Regions from separate parts of the Mesorhizobium sp. B2-3-5 genome, predicted to be linked through region 1. Evidence: predicted binding sites of a transcription regulator. Region 1 holds the regulator's gene; the other holds the start of a gene.
The links. Region 1 encodes LexA, which represses DNA repair genes until DNA is damaged. Its sites were predicted from a motif close to TGTTCNNNNTGTGTTCNG; they were not measured.

Region 1 (7,365 bases):
GGATTATCGTGCGCGAAAAACGAGGCCGCCGTCGCCGAAGCTATCCCTGCCAGGGCTTCTGACACAAAAATTCCTGCTGACGACGGGTGGATTGGCTATGACCTCCATCATCGCCGGCAGCGCTACGACGCTGTTTGCCATTTGGCATTTCCAGCGTGTATCGCCGCTCAGCCTGTTCGTCAATCTGGCCGTCATGCCGATCGTATCGGTCGTGATGTTCCTGGCCGTCGCCAGCGCGTTGCTGATGCCGTTCGGCTTGGATGCGCCGTCCCTTTACCTGATGGGCAAGGCCCTGACGGCAATGATCGCAATATCTGCGTGGATATCGGAACGCTCTCCGGTAGATGCGGTCGGACTGATTTCGCAGCAGTCCGTGCTGCTGGTGACGGTCGCCCTGGTTATCGCGACGATGGCGACGACATGGCTGCGGCTCGCCGCACTCCCGTTCGCGCTTGCCGGCCTGTTGACGGTGTCGCATACGCGCACACCGGATGTGCTGATCTCGGAAGACGCGCGGCTGGTCGCGGTGCCGATCGGCGGTGGCGAACTCGCCGTCAGTCGGGCACGCCCGAACGAATTCACCGTCGACAACTGGAAACGCGCATTGGTATCCGAAAGCATCGTCGTGCCGGAGGTGTTCAACAAGACTGATGGGCAGTTCACCATTGCCGATGCCGTAAATCTGCCGCCGGGAGCACCGTTCTACTGCACCGACGGCGTCTGTCTCGCCAGGCACCCGTCCGGAGCGATCGTCGCGCATGTCGAAGACCGCAAAAACACCTGGAAGGCCTGCGGTTTCGCCGACGTGATCGTCGTCAACGACGCGACTGGCTATGACGCCTGCCATAACCCGCTGGTTCTCGTCGTCACCAAACGGCAACTCGCTCGCAACGGAAGTGCCGCGGTCTTCTTCGACCGCCAATCGGCGATCGGCCCGCCAACCGTCAACTTCGCCGTCGACAGGCCATACCGGCCCTGGCATGAACAGCGCAAATTCTCGCGCGAGGCGAGGGGGCTGCCGCCCTATAAAAAGCCTGACAATGCAAGCGCACCAATCCCTGCTCAGTAGCGCCTGATCAGCCCGACGAGCTTGCCTTGCACCTTGACCCTGTCCGGTCCGAAAATGCGGGTCTCGTAGGCCGGGTTGGCGGCTTCAAGGGCAATCGAAGCTCCCTTGCGGCGGAACCGTTTCAGGGTCGCTTCCTCTTCGTCGACCAGCGCCACGACGATCTCGCCCGGGCTCGCTGTATCGGCGTTGCGGATGATGACCGTGTCGCCATCGAAGATACCGGCCTCGATCATCGAGTCCCCCTTGACCTCCAGCGCATAGTGCTCGCCGCCCATGATCATGTCAGGCGGCACCGAGATCGAATGCGTCTGGTGCTGGATGGCATCGATCGGCACACCGGCGGCGATACGGCCCATCACCGGGATCGAGACCGCGGGAATCGCATCGTCGTCATTGCCGGCCGCGGGCAAGCGCGACGATGCCGGCTTGATCTGACGACCAAGGTTGCCCTGACCGAGGCTGCCCTGGATGACACTTGGCGAAAATTTCTTTGCGGCATTGAGGCCCGGCGCGATCGAATCCGGCAGCCTGAGCACTTCCAGTGCGCGCGCCCTGTTGGGCAGTCGGCGAATAAAGCCACGTTCCTCCAGCGCCGTGATCAGGCGGTGGATCCCCGACTTGGAGGCAAGATCAAGAGCCTCTTTCATCTCGTCGAAGGAGGGCGGGATGCCGCTTTCCTTGAGCCGTTCATGAATGAACATCAGCAGTTCATGTTGCTTGCGCGTCAGCATGGCGGCCCCCAAGGCATTGAACGAAGGGTCTGAATCGGAATCGAAAAACAAACCCAGAACAAACCCTATCTGTTCCAGTTGTGTTCCGCAACCGTTTAAAGTTTAGTGAATTTGTTAAGGGGTTCGAAATTTTTGCCGCCGGCAACAAACGGCAACCGACGATTTCCGCCGCCGACACACGCATTGAAATCGTTTTGGTTAATGGCCTGTGGCCCATCCCTTGTTGAGGTTTGGCTTCAGTCGTCTGAAAGGCGCACGGGGCGGATTTATGGAGTCGCCCAGTGTCATTCCAGCGGAACGAAACGAAACCAAAACGCCAACGTTCGCCAGCTCGCTTGGCGGATAGATCCATGCGTAAGCGTCGGGCGGCGCGGAAGCGCCGAAATCATCCGGAAACCGCTTTCAGGCTGCCGGCGCGTGCGGTGTAGTTGTTGGCGCCGCTATCTTCGCTGTGAACATAGACGTGCAGCGTGTAGCCGATATGCGCCGTCATCAATGCCTTTGCCCGCTCGACATCGCGATCGAGCGCCGCCTCCATGATCGCGGTGTGATGCTCGATCGCGATCGCCTCGCGCAGGGCGTCCATGGCCTCTCCATAGCCATGCTTGAGGCCGGCCGCCGCCCGCAATGTCGGCGCCAGGCCGAGAAAACGATGATGCCGCCGCAGCTGATCCGCGATCGTCGAACGGAATCGCGACAGCCAGTTGGACGTCGCAGCACTCAGCAGCGCCGCGTGAAACGCCTCGTGGCTCTCGTCCCACTGGTCGACGGCCGCGTCCGAGGGGTCGTCAACCGCGGTCTTGCAGCGCGAGAGCCGGTAATGCGCGGTGACAACGGCATCTTCCCATTGCCGGTCGCCTTTCTCCATCGATTCCACGAACAGGGGTATTTCGACGACCATTCTTGCCCGCGCCAGATCCTCGAGTTCGGCGCGCGACACGGGGGCGACGGCAAAGCCGCGATTGCTGATGGCGGTGACAAGGCGCTCGGCTTCAAGCCGAGACAATGCTTCACGCAGCGGCGTCCAGCCGACGCCATATGTGCCGCGCAGCGCACTCAGCTTGAGCGGCGCACCGGGCATGAGGCGCGTCGTCAGGATATCGCGCCGCAGCAGCTGATAGGCCGCCTCCGTCTTTGTGGAGTTATTCTGATCCTGCATCGCAGTCCGTCCATCGTCGGGCTTGGAAAATTATATATCATGGCGATGCATGGCAAGAATTATATATAATGTTTGACATGGACCGGCGGACTGACCATGATCGCCTGACGCGCCGTCCATAAGCGGCGCTAATCAAATCTGGGAGGAAATGATGTTGAAGTCGAAATGGCTGTCAGGATTGGCCCTGGCTGGCGCCTTGATGGTCAGCGCCGGCAGCGCCGCGGCAGATCAGATTCGTATCGGCATAGCCAATTTCGGAGAGCATCCGCAGTTGAATGCGGCCATAGCCGGCTTCAAGAAAGCGCTGGCGGACAATGGCTTCGTCGAGGGCAAGGACGTCGTCTACACCGAGAGCCACACCAATTTCGATGCATCGCTGGTGCCGCAGATGATCGCCAAGCTGCAGGCGGAGCAGCCCAAGCTGATCTACACCATCACCACGCCGGTCTCGCAGATCGCCAAGAAGGCGCTCGCAGGGTCCGGCATTCCGATCGTCTTTGCCGCGGTCACCGATCCGGTCGCGGCCAAGCTGGTGCCGTCATGGGACTCCGGAGACGAAGGCATGACCGGCGCCAGCGATCTGCAGGATGTCGCCGCGGTGATGGCCTTCACCAAGAAGCTGCTGCCGAACGCCAAGCGCTTTGGCGTGCCCTACAATCCAGGCGAGGCCAATGACGTTGCCCTGATCGAAAAGATCAAGGCGGCGGCACCCGCGGCCGGCTTCGAGGTCGTGGAGGTCGGCATCGACAACGTCAATGACATCCAGCAACGCATCGCTTCGCTCGCCGGCAAGGCCGACGTGATCTACGGCCCGGCTTCGAACCTGATCCAGCCGGCGATCGCCGCTGTCTCCGCAGCCGCCCGCCAGGCCGGTATCCCGGTCGTCAACTCCGATGACAGCGCGGTCCGCAACGGCACCGTACCGGCAAGCTTCGCGGTCAACTACACGCAGGTTGGCGTCAATGCCGGCAACATCGCCGCCGAAATCCTTAAGGGCAAGGATCCGAAGACGATCGCGCCGTCCCGCCCGGCTTACAAGGACCACATGGCAACGATCTCCCGCAAGGCGATGGCCGCGTTCGGCATCGAGATACCCGCTTCGATGGCCGATTGCGGCTGCATCGTCGACTGACGTTGGGCTGCAGCGGTGACGGCGTCGGCGCCGTCACCCTTCAGTTGTGGGAGGAACGATGCTCGAGATCCGATCCGCGCGCAAAGTGTTCTACAAGGGCCAGGCCGACGAGAAGGTCGCGCTGGACGGTCTCAACCTGTCGCTGGCCACGGGCGAGTTCGGTATCGTCATCGGCTCCAATGGGGCCGGCAAGAGCAGCATGCTCAATGCCATTTCCGGATCTCTCATCCTCGATTCCGGCAGGATCCTGATCAATGGCACCGATGTGACTGACATGCCGGTGTACAAGCGCGCCACCAAATTGGCGCGCGTCTTCCAGGATCCGATGCGTGGCACCGCCGCCAGCATGACCGTAGCGGAGAATATGCTGCTGGCCGATCTGCGCAGCCACAAACGCACCTTGCGGCAAGGGCTGAACGCCGCGCGGTGCGCGTCCTACAAGGAGCGCCTGTCCATACTGGGCCTTGGTCTTGAAAATCGCCTCGACACCCGCGTCGACCTGCTTTCGGGCGGGCAGCGGCAGTCTCTGTCGCTGATCATGGCGGTTGGCGGATCGCCGGACTTGCTGCTGCTCGACGAGCACACGGCAGCGCTCGACCCGCGCACGGCTGACATTGTCATGAAGGCGACGGTGCGCGCCGTCAATGCGCTGAAGCTGACCACCCTGATGGTGACCCACAATATGCAACACGCCGTGGACTATGGCAGCCGGGTGATCATGCTCGACGCGGGCCGGGTCCGGCTGGAAGTCACCGGCGAGGAGAAATCGGCGGTCACGGTTGCAGATCTGATCGGCCATTTTTCCGTCAAGACCGATCGCATGTTGCTGGCGAGCTGATCACCATGAGCTTTATCCAGGAAGTTCTGACGAGCTTCGTCGCGATCATCCCGGTTACACTGGCGCAGAGCCTGATCCTGGCCTTTGTCGTGCTCGGGATCATGATCCCGTTTCGCATGCTGAATTTTCCCGATCTCACCAGCGAGGGCGCCTTTCCGCTGGGCGGCTGCGTCTGTGGCGTGCTTCTGGCAGCCGGTGCATCACCGCTGACAGCCATCGTGGTCGCCGTCGCAGCGGGCTTTGTGGCGGGTTGCTGTACCGCCTTCATCCATCTGCGCTTCCGCATCCACACGCTTCTTGCGGGTATCCTGATGATGACGATGCTCTACAGCATCAACCTGCGCATCATGGGCAAGTCCAATCTCTCCGTTTTCGGCTCGCCCACTGTGTTCGACTGGGTGCCGTTCGCCCGGCCGGGTTTTCCGGCCAGCAAGATCGTTGTCGCCGGCCTGCTCGCGCTCCTCGTCTCTACGGTGCTCTACATGTTCTTCAGGACCGAGAAGGGGACCGCGGTGCGCGCCGTCGGCGCCAATCCCGACATGGCCGAAGCTCAAGGCATCAATGTCTGGGCGGCGACCATAGGCGGTGTCGGGCTGGCGAGCGCGTTTTCGGCGTCAAGCGGCGCGCTGATGGTGCAGTCGCAGGGATTTGCCGACGTCAATATGGGACTGGGGATTCTCATCAACGGGCTTGCCGCGCTGATGATCGGCGAGGCGGTTGTCGGCAAGCAGACGGTCTGGCGTCAGCTGCTGGCGCCTTTCGCCGGCGCGATCATCTACTACCAGCTGGTGTCGTTCTGCCTCGCCGCCGGCATGCCGCCACCTGACCTGAAGCTTGCCACCGGCCTATTCGTGCTCGCCATGCTGGCCTTGCCCAGCCTCAAGCGCAGCCGGGGACCCGCGCCGGCTCGCGAAGCCATTCGTGAATAAATTAGAGCGTGAACAAACAAGGGAATGTCTGAAATCATGCGTGCAACGCTCGATCTCGCAGCAGTCGAAGCCATGGATGCGGCGGATCCGCTGCGTGCCATGCGCGACCGGTTCATTTTGCCGCACGGGGTTATCTATCTCGACGGCAATTCACTCGGCGCGGCGGCCCCCGCCGTCTTCAACGAGCTGCAGAAGGCCGCAACCCAGGAATGGGCGCAGGATCTGATCCGTGCCTGGAACACCGCCGGCTGGTTCGAAATGCCGGTCGCCCTTGGCGACCAGCTCGGACGCCTGATCGGCGCCGCGGCCGGCCAGACTGTGGTCTGCGATACGACCTCGATCAACATCTACAAGGTGCTGCATGCCGCGCTTGGCATGCGGCCGGACCGGTCGGTCATCGTCGCCGAAGGCGACAGTTTCCCAACCGACCTCTATATGGCCGAAGGTGTCGCATCGACACGGCCGGGTACGGTGCTGCGGCTCGAAGGGGTCGACGCGCCTGATATCGAGGACCTGATCGACGAACGCGTCGCCGTCATCCTGGTCAACCACGTCAATTACAAATCCGGGCAGTTGCGTGACATGGCCGTGCTGACGCGCAAGGCCCATCAGGCCGGCGCGCTGATCGTCTGGGATCTCTGCCATACAGCCGGGGCCTTGCCGGTCGAACTCGATGCCACCAATGCTGATTTCGCCATCGGCTGTACCTACAAATATCTCAATGGCGGTCCGGGCGCGCCGGCCTTCATCTACGCCGCAAAACGTCATCACAGTGACGTCCATCAGCCGCTGAGCGGCTGGTGGGGGCATGCGAGGCCCTTCGCCTTCGAACAGGGCTATGCGGCAGGCAGCGGCATCCGCCGGTTCCTGTGCGGCACGCAGCCTGTGCTTTCGATGCGGGCGCTGAAGGGGGCACTGGATCTTTGGGACGACGTCGACATGGCGGTGGTGCGCAAAAAGAGCATTGCGCTGACCGACCTGTTCATCCAGCTCGTCGAGACCAGATGCGGCGCCTACGGCCTTGAGCTCGAAAGCCCGCGAGACGGCAATGCGCGCGGCAGCCAGGTATCGTTCATCCATCCGCATGGCTATCAGGTGATGCGAGCCTTGATCGAGCGCGGCGTGATCGGCGATTTCCGCGCACCGTCGACGATCCGCTTCGGCTTCACGCCGCTCTATGTCGGCTACATGGACGTCTGGCAGGCGGTCGAGGTGCTGGAAGACATCCTGCGCACCGGCGCCTGGCAAGAAGCGCGCTTCGCGGTCAAGACAGCCGTGACTTGAGTGGCTGTTGCCCGAAAGCGTTCGGCGGGCGACGACATTTACGAAGCAAAGGCGCTCGTCAGAGCCGGGTGCGAACCGTCCAGAGTTCCGGAAACAGGACGACCTCGAGCATCTTCTTGAGATAGGAGGCGCCTGACGTGCCGCCGGTGCCGCGTTTCATGCCGATGATACGTTCGACCGTGGTGACGTGGTTGAAGCGCCAGCGGCGGAAGTAGTCCTCGAA
Region 2 (7,365 bases), on a different contig from region 1:
TGGGGGGAGCGCCAGCGCTGTCAACACTGCCGGCATCGTCGGCGCTGTCAGCTCCGCCCGCGTCGCTTCGCGCCGCGACCTCCCCCATCGAGGGGGAGGCAAGGGCGCCGGCGCTTTCGGCGGCGGCAACAGGCTGATTTTCCACGACCTCCGCAGATTCCGCCTGTGCCGGCCCGGCAGGCAACTCAACCACGGCCTCGGCTGTCGGAGCTTCTTCGTGCGTTGCCGGTGCGGCCACGGGCTCTTCCCCGGCGGGCTCGGCCTCAACGGTATCGGTGGCAGAGGTTTCGGATGCCGGCTCCACAGCGATGACCATATCAGACGCAGGTTCGGAACCTTCGACGGACGCTTCCGCTGCAACATCCGTAGCCGCGTCTTCCGCCGCCTTTGCGCGGGCGGCTTCTTCCGCCGCGAGCTTGGCCGCGGCGGCTTCCCGCGCGGCATTGTCCTGTGCCTCGAGCCGTGCCTTGACTTCCGCCGCGGGCTTCGGCTCGGCGCGATAGCCGAGACCCTTCAGGATCTCCTCCATGTCGTCGGCGGTGGCGCCGAGGATCGACATCATCGGCGGCGTCACCATGAAGGACTGGCCGTCATAGGCGCCATCCGGACGCTGGCCGAGGCCAGGCTTCCAGTTGGTCGCCGGGCGGATCAGGTCGGCCAGCCGCTCCAGTATGTCGATACGCACGGCGCGGCGGCCGAGATTGCGGTAACCGGCGAGCTTGTAGAAGGCCTTGTCGAAGGCCGGGTCGATGACCACCGAGGTGCGGCCGGACGCCAGCGCATGGACGACGTCGCCGAAACCCGGCTTGTCCTTGCCGTCATTCTTCAGCGCCCACAGCAGCGTCACCAGCCCGGCGGGTGCCGGCTTGATCAGCGCCGGAACGAAGACATGGTAGGCGCCGAAGCGCACGCCCAGGCGGCGAAGGGCGGCCCGGCCCTCCTGGTCGAGCGACTTCATCTCCTCGGCGATGTCGCGGCGGTTGATGAGGCCGAAATTCTCGACCAGCTGGAAGGCGATGCCGCGGCCGATGCCGGAAATCTGGTCGGCATTCTTCAGGTCGACCAGCGGCTTCAGCAGCGACTCGATCTGGAAATTGACGAAACGTTCGGCACGCGCCGCGACCTTGTCGCGCGCCGGGCCGGTCAGCTGTTCGTCAGCCAAAAGCACGAGACGCGGCTTCAGCGCATCCTCGCCGGAGACCAGTGTGCCGATCGGCGCGCCGATCCAGCGCAGCGTGCCGTCCGAGCCAAGCGCGAGGTCGCCATTGGCGCAGGCGCCGAAGCGTTCGGCGCGCGCCTCGAACTCGGCGGCCAGCGCCTTCTGGGCGGCGGTGCGCACGGCCTTGGCGTCTTCGCCGCCGGCGCTCTGGTCTGCGGTGAAGCGGAACCCTTGCAACTCGCCGACATGGTGGCCTTCGACAAGGACGGTTCCGGTAGGACTAATTTCGGCTTCAGGCATGGTATTTTCTCTAAGGCGCCGCATGAGGACGGAAGTCCTGCGGTCTACGAAGCGTTTCGTCAACCGCTCATGCAGCGCATCCGACAATCTGTCTTCAATTTCACGCGTCTTTTCCTGCCAGTGTGCCTGATCGGCCAGCCAACCGGGCCGGTTCGACACGAATGTCCAGGTGCGGATCTGAGCAATGCGGTGCGACAGCGTATCGATGTCGCCCTCGGTGGTGTCGGCGCGGCGCACCTGCTCGGCCATGTAGTTCTCGTCGACATGGCCATGCCGGGCGAGGTCCATGTAGATCGACGCAATGAGGTCGGCATGCTGGGCCGGGGCGATCTTTCGGTAATCGGGGAGCGCGCAGGCCTCCCACAGCAGCGCCACGCGTTTGGCGTCTGTGGCAAGCGCGCGGATGTCCCCGTCGCGCGACAGATATTCGAGCGCCTGGGCATCCACCGCCGGCAGCGCGCGCGTCAGGCCCTCGACCGGCGCGTTGGTCTCGATCGAGCGCTTCAGCGCATCGAGGCTGGCAAAGTCGAAATGCGCGGTGCGCCACTGCAGCACCTTTACCGGATCGAAATCATGGCTCTCGATCTTCTTGACCAACTCCTCGTCGAGCGGATCGACCTGGCCGGTGACACCAAAAGTGCCGTCGCGCAGATGCCGGCCGGCGCGCCCGGCGATCTGACCGAGTTCGGCCGCCGTCAGGTTGCGATACTGGTAGCCGTCGAATTTCCGGTTCTGGGCGAAGGCGACGTGGTCGAGATCGAGGTTGAGGCCCATGCCGATGGCATCGGTTGCGACGAGATAGTCGACATCGCCGGACTGGAACAGCGCCACCTGGGCGTTGCGGGTACGGGGCGAGAGCGCTCCGAGCACAACGGCCGCACCGCCCTGCTGGCGCCGGATCAGCTCGGCGATGGCATAGACCTCGTCGGCGGAGAAGGCGACGATGGCGGTACGCCGGGGCAGGCGGGTCAGCTTCTTGGACCCGGCATAGGCCAGATGCGACAGCCGCGGGCGCGTCACCACCGAGACGCCCTTCAGCAGGCGCTGGAGGATGCCGTGCATGGTGGCCGCACCGAGGAGAAGCGTTTCCTGGCGACCGCGCAAATGCAGGATGCGGTCTGTGAAGATGTGGCCACGCTCGAGGTCACCGGCCAGCTGCACCTCGTCGATGGCGACGAAGGCGGCGTCGGTCTCGCGCGGCATGGCTTCGACGGTGCAGACAGAATATTTGGCGCCTGGCGGCTGGATCTTCTCCTCGCCGGTGATCAGCGAGACCTTGTGGGCACCGACCTTTTCGCAGACGCGGCTGTAGACCTCGCGCGCCAGCAGCCTGAGCGGCAGGCCGATGACGCCGGTTCCGTGCGCCACCATGCGCTCGATGGCGAGATGGGTCTTGCCGGTGTTGGTCGGCCCAAGCACCGCGGTCACGTCGCGGCCCGACAGGATCAGCGGCTGGGTGTGTTTCGGCTGGATGTTCATCGGCTCGAAAATAGGGCTTTCTGGCCTCTCATTGTCGGGAGCGTGCCCTGGACGGCGCGTATGACAGGCGACACATAGGGATTTCGAGCGCGAAGCGAAAGCGGAATGTTCCGCCGGCGGCTCGAAGGTGGCTGTGTGAAGCTCCCGGCCGGTCGCCGATTAACGGATGGAACGAGTCTGGAACGAATCGGCGACGAATCGCTGACTCTTCCAGATTCAGCTTTTGTTCACGGCTACATATGGATTTTGTGACCATGAGTCTCACCACATGCTGAATCGTCGAACTGGCCCATTTTATGCTAGGCGAGCTTTGCCGTTAACCTTTGCCGGAAAACGAAGAAAGCGGTGCGACACGCTTGGCTCAATCTTTTGAAATTGTTAACTTTTCTGAATTTGGCCTCAAGGAGCGGCAGGCGATTCCGGCCCTATTAACATTAACTTCCGCTCAAACCCGGAACGAATCGGCGACAAAACGGCGCCAGCGGTATTTTCCCTTTTTGTTCCGCCAATATCGGTGTTGTGAACAGCTTATCCACCGGGAATCCACAAGCTTGGCCACCGGTTTCGCACCGAGGGTCCCGCCGCCAATTAACCTTGCGTGCCTGATGAGGGATCAGGCTGCGGCGAGGGCCTGGAGGCCTCAGCGTCAATTCGCAAACGGACCGGTTTTCCCGGTCCGTTTGTCGCCAGTGCGAGGCCTTTGGCCTCGGCGACGTGTCAGACGAAATACTGGCCGCCGTTTGCGGTGAGGGTCGAGCCGGTGATGAAACCGGCCTCTTCCGAAGCGAGGAAGACGACGCAGCGCGCGATCTCTTCCGGTTCGCCGAGGCGGCCGACGGGGATCTGCGGCAGGATGCGCTCGTTGAGCACCTTCTCGTCGATCGCCTTGACCATTTCGGTGGCGATGTAGCCGGGGCAGATGACGTTGACGGTGATGCCAGCGCGAGCCCCTTCCTGCGCCAGCGCCTTGGAGAAACCAATGTCGCCGGCCTTGGCGGCGGAATAATTGACCTGGCCGGCCTGGCCCTTCTGTCCGTTGATCGAGGAGATGGTGATGACGCGGCCAAACTTGCGATCGCGCATGCCGCCCCACAGCGGATGCGTCATGTTGAAGACACCAGTCAAATTGGTGTCGATCACCTCTTTCCATTGCTCACGCGTGATCTTGTGGAACATGGCGTCGCGGGTGATGCCGGCATTGTTGACCAGCACCGAGACCGGGCCGAGGTCGGCCTCGACCTGTTTGATGCCGGCGGCGCAACCGTCATAGTCGGCGACCGACCATTTGTAGACCGGAATGCCGGTCTCGGCCTTGAATTTCGCCGCCGCGTCGTCGTTGCCGGCGTAGTTCGCGGCGACCGAATAGCCGGCGGTCTTCAAAGCGATCGAGATCGCCGCGCCGATGCCGCGCGATCCACCCGTGACGATTGCAACCTTGGTCATGCATTTCCCCTTTTTGAGATCGCCCTGTTGTCGGGCTTGGCAGGCACTTGATATGGGACGGGCGGCTAAAGCGCGTCGCCTGAAGTAAATTCAGGCACCGCGCTTAGCTGCTTATCTGGATGCATGTCGGCCTCCCAAAACCGCTACGCACTTTTGGGCGACATGCATTGACGCCGCCCGTTCGTTGATGTGTCAGAGTGCTTCCACGCACATGGCGACGCCCATGCCGCCGCCGATGCATAGGGTGGCGAGACCCTTCTTGGCGCCTCTGCGGCGCATCTCGTAAACCAGCGTGTTGAAGATGCGGGCGCCCGAGGCGCCGATCGGATGGCCGATGGCGATGGCGCCGCCGTTGACGTTGACGATCGAGGGATCCCAGCCCATGTCCTTGTTGACGGCGCAGGCCTGCGCCGCGAAAGCCTCGTTGGCCTCGACAAGGTCAAGATCGCCAACCGACCAGCCGGCCTTTTCCAGAGCCTTGCGCGAGGCGGGAATGGGGCCGGTGCCCATGATCGCCGGATCGACGCCGGCGGTTGCCCAGGACGCGATGCGCGCCAGCGGGGTGATGCCGCGCTTGATGGCTTCCGCTTCGCTCATCAGCAGCGCGCCGGCCGCACCATCATTGATGCCGGAGGCGTTGGCGGCGGTCACCGTGCCGTCCTTGTCGAAGGCCGGCTTCAGCTTGGTCATGGCGTCGAGCGTGGCGCCATGGCGGATGTATTCGTCCTGGTCGACGACGGTGTCGCCCTTCCTGCCCTTGATGGTGAAGGCGACGATCTCGTCCTTGAACTTGCCGGCCTTCTGCGCGGCCTCGGCCTTGTTCTGCGAGGCCAGCGCGAACTGGTCCTGATCGTCGCGGGTGATCTGGAACTGGCGGGCGACGTTTTCGGCGGTGTTGCCCATGTGGTAGCCGTTGAAGGCATCCCACAGCCCGTCCTTGATCATGGTGTCGATCATCTTGTAGTCGCCCATCTTGACGCCGGCGCGCAGGTGCTCGGCGTGCGGCGACAGCGACATCGATTCCTGGCCGCCGGCGATGATCACCTTGGCGTCGCCGGTGGCGATCTGCTGCATGCCGAGCGCAATGGCGCGCAGGCCCGAGCCGCAAACCTGGTTGAGGCCCCAGGCAGTGGTCTCCTTGGGCAAGCCGGCGATGATCGAGGCCTGCCGGGCCGGGTTCTGCCCTTGAGCGGCGGTCAGCACCTGACCGAGAATGACCTCGTCGACCTCGGCCGCTTCGACGCCGGCACGCGACAGCAATTCCTTGATGACGATGGCGCCCAGTTCATGGGCGGGCGTGGCGGCGAAAGCGCCGTTGAAGGAACCGACGGCCGTGCGCGCGGCGCTGGCAATGACGATGGAATCGGACATTTTGTTCTCCAGACCTCAAGCTGATGTTCTGTCGTTGAGGACTTTTCTTGCCCTTTCCCAACCTCAAGTCAAACCGGAAATCGGCATGGCGCCCATGCGTCGCAAGCAGGGCGCGCGTCGCCGTGCCGCTGGCCCGGCCGCTGCTGCGCAGCATATTTTGCCCGCTATGCAGCATTATGTGATCCCGCACTGCACAAACTGCTTGGAATTATGAGGCTTTTGCGCATATCCTCAAAAAGGGCGCAATCGTTACCGGCTGCTTACTCAGGCGCGCCGGTGTCCGGGGAGGAAGCAGATGGCCGCAAAAGACGATCCGATCATTATCAAGAAATACGCCAATCGCCGCCTCTACAATACGGGGACGAGCACGTATGTGACGCTCGAGGATCTGGCCGAGATGGTCAAGAAGGGCGAGGAATTCACCGTCCAGGACGCCAAGACCGGCGACGACATCACGCACCCGGTGCTGACCCAGATCATTTTCGAGCTTGAGAACAAGGATGGGCAGAACATGCTGCCGATCCCGTTCCTGCGCCAGCTGATCGCGTTCTACGGCGACCAGATGCAGATGATCGTGCCGAGCTTCCTCGAACAGTCGATGATCGCCTTCTCCAAGGAGCAGGAGCGGTTCCGCGAACAGATGAAGGGCGCCATCGGCAAGTCACCGCTCGACGTGATGAAGATGGCGACGCCGATGAAGGCGCTGGAAGAGCAGACACGCCGCAACATGGAAATGTTCCAGAACGCGATGCGGCTGTTCACGCCATTTCCGCCGGCGGGCTCGGCACCGGCCGCGCCCCCCGCCGAACCGGCCAGGAAGGAAACGCCTGAGAAGCCCGACGATCTGCAGCAGCTGAAGGACCAGATCGCGGCCATGCAGCGTAAACTCGACACGATGTCGTAAGCGCACGCGTCACGCGTTTACGGCAACAATCCCTCATAACGGCCGCGTGGCCGGATGATGTTGCCGCTCACCATCTGTTCGACCATATGCCCCGCCCAGCCGATGCTGCGTCCGAGCGCGAACAGCTGGAACGGCGCATCGCGCGGCAAGCCGAGGCTGCGCGTCAGCACGGCCAGGGCAAAATCGATGTTCGGTCGGGCGCCGGTCGCGGCAATGGCGGCGGCTACCAGCGACCGCAATGTCTCGTCGGTGTTGTCGATGGCCGCCAGAAGTGCCGTGGCTCGGGGGTCGCCCTCGGGATAGAGCTGATGGCCGAACCCCGGCAGTGGCCGGTCATGGCCGAGCCAGCGCCGGATCGCGGCATCGGCGCCGTGTCGTGCCGCATCTTCCGCGAGTTGCATCACCGCTTCGCCGGCGCCACCGTGGCGCGGGCCGGACAGTGTCGCCAGGCCCGCCAGCAGGCAAGCGGCGGGTGAGGCTCCCGTGGAGGCCGCGACGCGGGTGGCAAAGGTCGATGCGTTGAGTTCGTGGTCTGCGAGCAGCACAAGGGCGCGCCGGATCGCTTCCGCGCCGCCATCATCGACCGACCAGCCCCGCGCCAATCGCCGATGCACCGGATCCGGCCCCGGCAAGGCACCGAGGGCGCCGGCCAGCACGCCGATCGCGTGCGCGGCATCCGCGCATAGCGAGGCGGCGCTGCGTCCAAGCG

Region 2: a site for LexA is predicted at 3,106-3,123, ahead of FJ958_RS28055 (helicase-related protein). Genes of this name have one in related genera too.

The regions. Positions count from the first base shown of each region.
Region 1 is NZ_VFVX01000002.1:199,678-207,042, reverse strand. Features, by position in the region: gene FJ958_RS03825 (ComEC/Rec2 family competence protein) at 1-1,069, shown strand, start outside; gene lexA (transcriptional repressor LexA) at 1,063-1,800, opposite strand; gene FJ958_RS03815 (GntR family transcriptional regulator) at 2,186-2,959, opposite strand; gene FJ958_RS03810 (ABC transporter substrate-binding protein) at 3,111-4,091, shown strand; gene FJ958_RS03805 (ABC transporter ATP-binding protein) at 4,150-4,929, shown strand; gene FJ958_RS03800 (ABC transporter permease) at 4,935-5,858, shown strand; gene kynU (kynureninase) at 5,895-7,142, shown strand; gene kynA (tryptophan 2,3-dioxygenase) at 7,201-7,365, opposite strand, start outside.
Region 2 is NZ_VFVX01000042.1:7,590-14,954, forward strand. Features, by position in the region: gene FJ958_RS28055 (helicase-related protein) at 1-2,938, opposite strand, end outside; gene phbB (acetoacetyl-CoA reductase) at 3,656-4,381, opposite strand; gene FJ958_RS28065 (acetyl-CoA C-acetyltransferase) at 4,574-5,752, opposite strand; gene FJ958_RS28070 (hypothetical protein) at 5,733-5,966, shown strand; gene phaR (polyhydroxyalkanoate synthesis repressor PhaR) at 6,048-6,656, shown strand; gene FJ958_RS28080 (citrate synthase) at 6,674-7,365, opposite strand, start outside.